DNA from 4 places in the Roseibium sp. M-1 genome. Region 2 is predicted to be linked to each of the others. Evidence: riboswitches for the same ligand, from Rfam matches in the RefSeq annotation. Region 2 holds a riboswitch; each other region holds the start of a gene.
What was found. Region 2 has a riboswitch for cobalamin ahead of ACX3M4_RS00600 (DUF1636 family protein). Riboswitches for the same ligand answer to the same signal wherever they lie in the genome.
Positions count from the first base shown of each region.

Region 1: another riboswitch for cobalamin. It lies ahead of cobU (bifunctional adenosylcobinamide kinase/adenosylcobinamide-phosphate guanylyltransferase); the one in region 2 lies ahead of ACX3M4_RS00600 (DUF1636 family protein).
Region 3: another riboswitch for cobalamin. It lies ahead of nrdH (glutaredoxin-like protein NrdH); the one in region 2 lies ahead of ACX3M4_RS00600 (DUF1636 family protein).
Region 4: another riboswitch for cobalamin. It lies ahead of ACX3M4_RS27185 (hypothetical protein); the one in region 2 lies ahead of ACX3M4_RS00600 (DUF1636 family protein).

Region 1 is NZ_CM137257.1:742,688-744,878, reverse strand. Features, by position in the region: gene cobW (cobalamin biosynthesis protein CobW) at 1-294, opposite strand, end outside; gene cobU (bifunctional adenosylcobinamide kinase/adenosylcobinamide-phosphate guanylyltransferase) at 291-842, opposite strand; cobalamin riboswitch at 877-1,089, opposite strand; tRNA gene ACX3M4_RS03425 (tRNA-Asn) at 1,425-1,500, shown strand; gene ACX3M4_RS03420 (hypothetical protein) at 1,685-2,191, opposite strand, start outside.
Region 2 is NZ_CM137257.1:120,379-122,569, forward strand. Features, by position in the region: gene ACX3M4_RS00595 (hypothetical protein) at 1-51, opposite strand, end outside; cobalamin riboswitch at 319-530, shown strand; gene ACX3M4_RS00600 (DUF1636 family protein) at 919-1,323, shown strand; gene ACX3M4_RS00605 (ABC transporter ATP-binding protein) at 1,320-2,093, shown strand; gene ACX3M4_RS00610 (ABC transporter substrate-binding protein) at 2,109-2,191, shown strand, end outside.
Region 3 is NZ_CM137257.1:3,620,909-3,623,099, forward strand. Features, by position in the region: gene nrdE (class 1b ribonucleoside-diphosphate reductase subunit alpha) at 1-674, opposite strand, end outside; gene nrdI (class Ib ribonucleoside-diphosphate reductase assembly flavoprotein NrdI) at 656-1,060, opposite strand; gene nrdH (glutaredoxin-like protein NrdH) at 1,065-1,286, opposite strand; cobalamin riboswitch at 1,391-1,597, opposite strand; gene ACX3M4_RS16335 (carboxynorspermidine decarboxylase) at 2,022-2,191, shown strand, end outside.
Region 4 is NZ_CM137257.1:6,041,459-6,043,649, reverse strand. Features, by position in the region: gene ACX3M4_RS27190 (trans-sulfuration enzyme family protein) at 1-453, shown strand, start outside; cobalamin riboswitch at 728-936, shown strand; gene ACX3M4_RS27185 (hypothetical protein) at 1,065-1,463, shown strand; gene ACX3M4_RS27180 (hypothetical protein) at 1,435-1,716, shown strand; gene ACX3M4_RS27175 (TetR family transcriptional regulator) at 1,913-2,191, shown strand, end outside.

The DNA of each region.
Region 1 (2,191 bases), 620 kb from region 2:
GTTGTCGCGGGCGAGCAACATTTCCATGGTCGGCAGGAAATCGTCGGCGACAGTGCAGCAGATGCAGCCGTTGGTCAGCTCGACCACTTCTTCGGCGGCGCAATCCGGATCGGCGCAGCCGTTCACCAGCGAACCGTCGAATCCCATGTCGCCGAATTCGTTGACGATCAGCGCGATCCGCTTGCCGTTGGCATTGGTCAGGAGATTACGGATCAGCGTGGTCTTGCCCGCGCCCAGAAACCCGGTGACGATGGTTGCCGGGATTTTCCGGCCCGACTGTTGAGAAGAAGTCATAATCTGATATCCGGTTGAGAGGTGGGTTTCAGAAGGATCGGCAGGCCGGCGGCAACGAACACCACTTTGGAGCAGACCCCGGCCATAACCTGATTGAGCCGGCCCTGCGCATCGCGGAACGACCTTGAGAGGCGGTTCTCCGGCACGATGCCCATGCCGACCTCGTTGGAGACGAAAACAACAGGACCGGCAAGCCTGGGCACCGCCGCGCAGAGCTGCGCGGTTTCTTCGGCAAGATCCCTTTTGGCAAAGAGAAGATTGGAGAGCCAGAGCGTCAGGCAATCGACGAGAATGGCCCGGTCCGGACGGCTTTCGGCGGCAAGAATGCCGGCAAGGTCGGTCTGTTCCTCGATTGTCTTCCAGGTGTCGCCACGCTGTTGCCTGTGCAAGGCGATGCGCTTGCCCATTTCCGCGTCATGGGCGGCGCCGGTCGCGACATAGAGTTTCGGAAAACCGGTCTCTTCCACGAGCCGTTCGGCGAACCGGCTCTTGCCGGAGCGGGCTCCGCCGAGGACCAGGGCGGTCCGTGCGCCGTGTTGATCAGTCAAATCCGTCTCCCGGCCGTCCACCCGACGGTCCCCAAGGGTTGTTCCTGCGACGGCCGGTCTCCTGGCTTGCGGTTCATCGCGTCTGCACCCCTTCCCGGCTCGTTTCAAGCCAGTGGTTTTCGTGCAGCCGCTCACCGCTCACAGTTGCGGGGGCAGCTCCGGATCTGGAGCAATCAGCTCCGCACCGGATTCCCGTTTCATCCGGACCGGGCACACGCCCTCTCCGGAACCGTCAGGACCTTCCTAACCGGATCTTGAGGCGCACACAAGCACCGCTCTTTTCACTCGTTCGGCAAGCACACTGCGCCCGATCCCGCGCAAACACCTGATTATCCGGCCGCATCCTTGCAAGCTTTGCGGATGGTTGAGCTGTTTCGATGTATCAAAGTGCTGGAAACGCAGCGTTTTACAGGCCGTTTCTAACCTCTATCGGTCTGAAAAATATCGGGTTTTCCACATAGGCTCCAAAAAAACGCCAGAGCGGAGAAAAAAACGCCTTGAGGGGCTTGGCAAACGGATCAAGCCTTTGATATACGCATCTCCATCGACGGGGCGGCAACACGCTGGCCCCGAGCGTGGTGATCCCCAGTAGCTCAGTTGGTAGAGCAAGCGACTGTTAATCGCTGGGTCGCTGGTTCGAGTCCGGCCTGGGGAGCCATCACCACTCTCTTCTAAATCCAAGAAATCATTGAGTTGTAGAAGCTCTGGGTCCTCCAGGCGCACGTTACGCGTTTGTCGATAGGGTACACCGAGTGCGTATTTGCATGGAATATCTTCGGCAACCTGGTCTTGAAAAGCCTCAAGCTGCCCTCAGCAGCCCTGCAAGCGGACTGACAACACTGTTAGAGCACGTCATCTGACAAACTGATCTTCAGAACCATGTCATTGTAGTCGAAATCGGAGTTTTCGGACGCCGACAGGTCTTCGAATCCAAATGTGTTTGTGCCGAATGTGCGGATATATTCATAACCGCCGTCGTGTGCATCGCCGATAAAGAAGACGTTGCCCGTCTGGGTGAAGAGAACGGGGGCATAGAAGCCGTCTTCGCCGTCAACCACCCAGGTATCCTCAAAGCCGAACGTACCGCCGCCGCCTTCCAGCAGAAAACCGCCGTCGACCTCGTCCCGGAGGGACTGCCGGAATTCCTCCGTGTTGCCGTAGTCGACGCCGCCGACGCTCGACGGGTCCCCCGTTTCCGGATCCAGTGACAGGCGAACAAAGCCGATCTGGTTGGTATTGCCGCAACTGCCCGAGAGGTTGACCGTCACCTCGGTGCCGTGTTCCAGGAAAATGAATTCCTGGTTGAAGGTGCGTTGCGCGGACGCGAGCAGTTCCAGCAGGGAGAGCCC
Region 2 (2,191 bases):
CACGAACAGAACGATAAATGCGACGGCCAGGAAATACTCGGAAACAGACATGTCGATCTAGGTGAAAACGGCGCATCCGGAAAAGAACGAGATGTCCTTCCAGGAACCTGATGAAATCAATTCGTTTGAATTAGCCGGAACTTGCGACGGTGTCCACAGGTTGTAAAGATGCTACCCAATCGCGCCGACGACTTGGCGGGCAATTCTGCAGACGAAGACATTCCGCACCCGTGTACCTTCCGGGAAATGGCCAATCAGCATTTTGAGGCAAACCTCTTGCTCGATCCGTCCGGACCAATTGACAGCTCCTTCAATTTCAGTCACTCAAAAGGAGATGGTTCCCGATTCCACACGTTGGATCGGGATGAAAAGGGAACACGGTGCGGTTTGCCGACAAGCGCCAAATCCGTGACTGCCCCCGCAACTGTGAGCGGTGAGCGAACCTGAAAGCGCCACTGGGGAAACCCCGGGAAGGATCAGGCGAGCTTCGACCCGCAAGTCAGGAGACCTGCCATCGCATCTTCAACTTCAACCCGGGCGGGGTGTCCCGGAGGAGCGAGTGACATGGCTTATCGGCACCTGCTGACACAGACTGACATTCGGTTTTCCGCCACGCCGCGCAATCGCGGAGGGCGATATGAACCGGAAACGGACAAGCAATTCACAAGATCTCCATGAGCTTCCCACACGGGCAAGCAGTCTTTGCGACCGCGTGGTCAGGGCCATGCGCCCGAATGGCTGCCAGGTCCCGTTCGCCTCGACGACAGAGGGGAACGTGGTGACGCTGAATGAGCTTTCGCGCACCGGGGAGGGATCGATCAGTTCGTTCAGAAGAGCTTCCCATCCGCGACGGGGCCGAAAACCGGCTTTGCCGAAGGTTGTCGAGCGAGCCGATTCCATGCCGGAAGAAGGCAGACCATGACCTGCGGCCAGCACCGGATCGAGGTCTGCACCAGTTGCCGGCACAGAGGGACGCAGTGCCTGCCCGGATACCGGCTGCTACGGCGTCTTCAGGAAGCCATGTCGATGGCGTCTCCCTTCGTGGGCGATGGGTTCGAAATCTCCGGGACAGCCGGGCTCGCCGGTTGTTCACGGCCTTGCATCGCCGCGTTCCGGGCAACGGACAAGGCAATCTACCTGTTCGGGGACGTTGATCCGCAGGCGGATATCGATGCGCTCGTTGATTTTGCCGAAAGCAAGCGGTTGGCGGAAACGGATCGAAGCCGAAGCAAGGAAAAGGCTCAAAAGATGGGCGGGGTTCCACCTTTTCACTTTCCTGCAGCCGTGATCGTGACCGAGGCCGGCAAGGCTGCGCTGTCATGAGCGGTGCTGCGCTCTCGGTGCGGGAGGTAAGCTGGAAGCCGGGCAGAAGCGAACCGGTGCTCCATCCTCTGAGCTTCGATCTGGGGCCGGGACAGGTGCTCGGGATTGCCGGTGCCAACGGGGCCGGCAAGTCCACCCTGCTGCGCCTGCTTTACCGCTTCCACCGTCCGGCGAGCGGTGCCGTTCTTCTCGACGGCGCCGATATCTGGCGGCAATCGCCGCGCGCGGTTGCCCGCAAGGTCGCTGCCGTCCTGCAGGAGCAACCGACGGATTTCGCCCTCAGTGTCAGGGAAATCGTGGTGCTCGGCCGGCGGCCGCACGGTTCCGGCTTTGCCTCGGGCGGCAAACGGGATGCGGAAATAGTTGCGGATGCTCTGGAGCGCATGGACCTGCTGCCCTACGCAGCCCGCGCCTTTGGAACGCTTTCCGGTGGCGAACGTCAGCGCGTGATGGTCGCACGTGCCCTTGCGCAGGAACCGCAGCTCCTGATCCTGGACGAGCCGACCAACCATCTCGACATTCGCCATCAACTGGAGATCGTGGCCCTGATCGCCAGTCTCGACATCACGGTGGTCGCCAGCCTGCACGACCTCAACCTCGCGGCCGGCGTCTGCGACCGGCTGCTGCTGCTCCACAAGGGCAGGAGCGTTGCCTATGGGGCGCCGGACAGGGTTTTGTCGCCGGCCCATATCGAACACGCCTACGGGGTGCGCGTGCAAAGGGAACTCCTTGCCGCGAGCGAACGCCCTCATCTGACTTTCCATCTTTGATCCTGGAGAAATGCCATGAAACAGTTAGCCCTCGGCCTTGCCGCGGTTCTTTATGCCGGGACCTCCTTTGCGCAGGTTACCGTGAAGAGCTGCGACCG
Region 3 (2,191 bases), 3.1 Mb from region 2:
CCCTTGATCGGTGCCCCCGCCTCGCGGATGTTGGTGAGAAGCAGGGCCACCCCACCGCCGCGCTTGGAGAGCTGCAGCGCGGAATTGATACCGCGGCCGATGGATTCCATGTTGTCTTCAAGGCGCAGCAGGAAGCAGGAGATCAGCTCGCCGCGCTGCTTCTTGCCGGCGTTCAGGAAGGTCGGCGTCGCCGGCTGGAACCGGCCGGATATGATCTCGTCCATCAGCCGCATGGCGAGATCCTCGTCACCCGCCGCCAGCGTCAGCGATACCATCACCACGCGGTCCTCAAACCGTTCCAGGTAGCGCTTGCCGTCGAAGGTCTTCAGCGTGTAGCTGGTGTAGTACTTGAAGGCACCGAGGAAGGCCGGAAAACGGAACTTGCGGGCATAGGCGGCTTCGAAGATCGCCTTGACGAAGGCCGCGTCGTATTGCTCCAGCACCTCGTTCTCGTAGTAGCCCTCGCGCACCAGATAACCGAGTTTTTCCTCCAGCGAATGAAAGAACACCGTGTTCTGGTTGACGTGCTGGAGGAAATACTGGCGCGCCGCCTGACGGTCGGCGTCAAACTGTATCCTGCCATCCGCGTCATAAAGGTTCAGCATCGCGTTGAGGGCGTGATAGTCGAGATTTGCCGCCGTGCTTGCCGGGCGGTCTAGGACTGTCGTTTCCAAAATTCTGTCATCCCGTGTTGGACGCGGTAGAGATCGGTCTCGGTTCCCGCAAGCTCGAAGCGGTAGAGCAGCGGGACGCAGCATTTCTTCGACACGACATCTCCGGCATAGGCAAAAAAGCTCCCGAAGTTGCGGTTGCCGGAGGCAATGACACCTGTCAGGAAGGATCGCGTCGGCGCATCGTTCAGGAAGCGGATCACCTGGCCGTGCACTGCACCCCGTCCCTCTCCATCCGCAAAGGTCGGCAGGATCAGGATGAAGGGCGCGTGGACAACAGGAAGCGCTTCCGACTTGTTCCGCGGGATGCGGAGCGCCGGGCTTCCGAGTTTTTCGATGAACCGTTGCGTGTTTCCCGAGGCACTCGAAAAATAGACGAGCCGGGTCAAGGCCCTAGCTCAGAGCCGCGATCTTGTCCGGGCGGAACCCGGCCCAATGATCACCGCTGACTTCCACGACCGGCACCTGTTTGTAGCCAAGGGACTGGACGTGCTCGAAAGCATCCGCATCTTCGCTGAGATCGATGATGATGTATTCGACGCCGCGCTGGTCGAGCGCGCGGTAGGTGGCGTTGCACTGAACACAGGACGGCTTGCTGTAAACGGTGACGGTCATGTCTCTTGCACCCCGAAGAAGTTTCCAGATTGTGGACGGCTGGAGGCACGAGAGAGCATGTGGGAGGCACATGCCTTCAAGCGTCGCCCGGACCCGCCGTCCGCTGACGTTGTTCATTCAAGGCAGGTCTCCTGGCTCACGGGTCGAAGCCCTGTCATCCGCCTTCCCGGGATATCCCAGTGGTCATTGGATGACGGCTCGCCGTTCACAGTTGCGGGGGCAGCGCCGGATTTGCCTTTGGCAAAGCGCACCGGCTTCCCTCTTAGCCGGCAATTCAAAAGAATCACCAGACCCTGAATACCAGATACAGTATGGGGGACAGCTCTGAAGTCAATATGAAGCGTATCTGACGCGGAAATCGAGCGGGGAAAATCTCTGCCCCGCAAGCCTTTCCGTCGATTTCCGGCAGGCTGCGGACCTTGTTGGCGGCCGGCCGTTCCGGCAAACCGATTCTCTCCCGGTGAGAGCGTTAAGTGTGTGCATCCATATGCGCATGATCGTGTCTGCGGCCGGGGGGCTGTGTAGAGAAGTTTTCCCGTCCTCCTTGCCGAATCCGGCTGCGAGACGGTATCCGTCACGCCGACGGCGAGCCCGGTGAGACTTTCGAGGGGCCGGCCGGCGGTTTGACATCGACGCTCCGGCCTGTCACTCAACGCCGGGAAACCGGGCTGACGCCCATTTCACTGACCTTGAGGCCGCCGCTGCGGCCGCTGGCAATGCTGGATTCGGATTATCATGATCGAGACGCCCTACTACCTGATCGACAAGGCCGGCCTGCTCCGCAATCTGGAGAAGATTGCCTATGTCAGGGAGCGCTCGGGGGCCAAAGCCCTGCTCGCGCTGAAGTGTTTTGCCACCTGGTGTGTGTTCGATTTCATGCGCGACTACATGGATGGCACGACCTC
Region 4 (2,191 bases), 700 kb from region 2:
GGCATCGGGGTCGCACCGGATGCCGTGTCGCTTGTGCTGCGCGGGCTGGAAACGATGGCCCTGCGTCTGTCTCATGTGGGCCGCGTGGCGACCGGTCTCGCCACCGAGCTTTCAGGCCGGGGCATTGGCGAAGTTCTGTTTCCCGCGTTGCCGGACAGCCCGGGTCACGTGTTCTGGAAACGCGATTTCAGCGGATCAAGTGGCGTCTTCTCCGTGGTCCTCCCGGAGACGGCCAGACCGAAACTCGACGCCGCACTGAACGGGCTGGAAGTGTTCTCCATCGGCTCGTCCTGGGGCAGCACGCGCAGCCTGGTCGCCCCGATGAACGTCGCTGCGTCGCGCGTGCCCCCGCATCCCCGCAACAACAGCATCATCCTGCGGCTGAGCATCGGACTGGAGGACGAACGCGACCTGCGCAACGACCTGGATCGCTTCTTCGGCATGCTGGCCTGAGGGTCTGCCTATCTGCGGGGGTTCTCTTTCACTCCCGTCCTGAAGGTGAAAGAACGGGAATTGGCCCCGCCGATACGACATCGAGATATTTCGTTAAATGCCACGCCGGGTTGCCGTCTTGACCCGGGGGGAACCGGTAGCACCGAAAAGAGGGGCGCTCAGAAGACAAACGCCAAAATGCCCTACTGTGAATACTGCCAGTAACGCCAGGGCCGGCCGCATGTGTCTGCACTGCCTGTTTTCCTTATGCTGCCGTTGACTAGTCTTGAGGAATCCCGCACAAAGAGCCGTCGGTTTCCGAAAGGAATGAAAAGGGAATCCGGTGCACGGCGGAGGCTTGAGCACGTCGCAAACCCGGAGCTGTCCCCGCAACTGTAAGCGAAGAGCGCCCTCAAGCTGGCCACTGGACCGGAACGGATCTGGGAAGGCCGGGGAGCGTGTTGACCCACAAGCCAGGAGACCTGCCGGCGCTTGTTCAATCAAACCCGGGCGGGGTGTCCTGGAGGAGGGTCTCATGACTTGCACCCGAAGGTGTACCGATCCCGGCTACCTGGCCGGCCATGGGTCATACCCGTCTCCGTTTGCTTCGCCGCAACTGGAGCACGGGACACTTGCTCACGACCATTTCTTCAAATCTGTCCGGCCGAATTAAGGTTCCGGACCTTCGCCACGTTCGCCTGGCCATTGCGGCCGTCTTTGTGTTGGCCGGTGTGACCGGCGCTGCCCTGGCTGATCCAATCTCGGTGACCGACGAAACCGATGTCACCGTCACCTTCGAAAACCCGGTCAGCCGGATCGTCGCCTTCAATGCTTATAACGGCGAATTCGTCCGCGCGGTGGCCGGGGTCGAAACCCTTGTCGGTCTCGATGCTGATGGTCTCAAGGAACCGGGTTACTGGCCCGAGGACGGCTCGGTTGCTGTTACCGGGCAGACCCAGAGCGAACCGAACTATGAGGCAATCGTCGCGCTTGATCCGGACGTTGTCATTTTCCCGCGCAACGGCGCTTGAAGACCTTCTGCTATGGCCGGAAGTCATCGGATCGGCGCACTGGCTGGTTGTTGGAACGCCCACCGATGCCGTCGCCGCGATAAAGGACTGGGCCAAGGCCGGTGCCATCGACGGCTGCGTCGCCTTCCCGGGCGGCTCAACGAAAGTGGGGCGCCTGTTTCTGGAACAGGTCGTCCCGGCACTCAGCGACTTCGGCCGCTTCCGCAAGGACTATCGCGGCATAACATTCATCGATCACCCGAGTGATCGCTGACGGCGACGGCTTCACAAATTGCGGTCGGAACGATTGGCGGCTTTTGGGATCAAATTGCAAATTAGATAAACGACCGGATTGGAGCCCCCTTTTTGACCGTCCTGACACATGAAAGGAAACAGGCTCTCTTTTTCAAACAACGTTTGAACTCTCCCGTCTTTCGGTCTACATCCTCCAGACCAACCGAGGAGGGAGTATGGAGCCGGAACCGACACGCCAGCGCCTGTTGTTGAATGCGGAAAGACTGATGGCTGAAAAGGGTATTTCGGCCACTTCCGTGCGCGAGATCACGGACGCCTCGGAAGCCAATGTCGCCTCTGTGAACTATTACTTCGGCAGCAAGAGCGACCTGCTTCTGGAACTTCTGAAGAGCCGCTTTCAGCAACTGGATACCGAACTTCTGGGCCGCCTCGAAGCGGTCAAGAATGCAGGCAACGGCTCTCCTCCGAGCATCGAGGACCTCACCTGCGCCTAT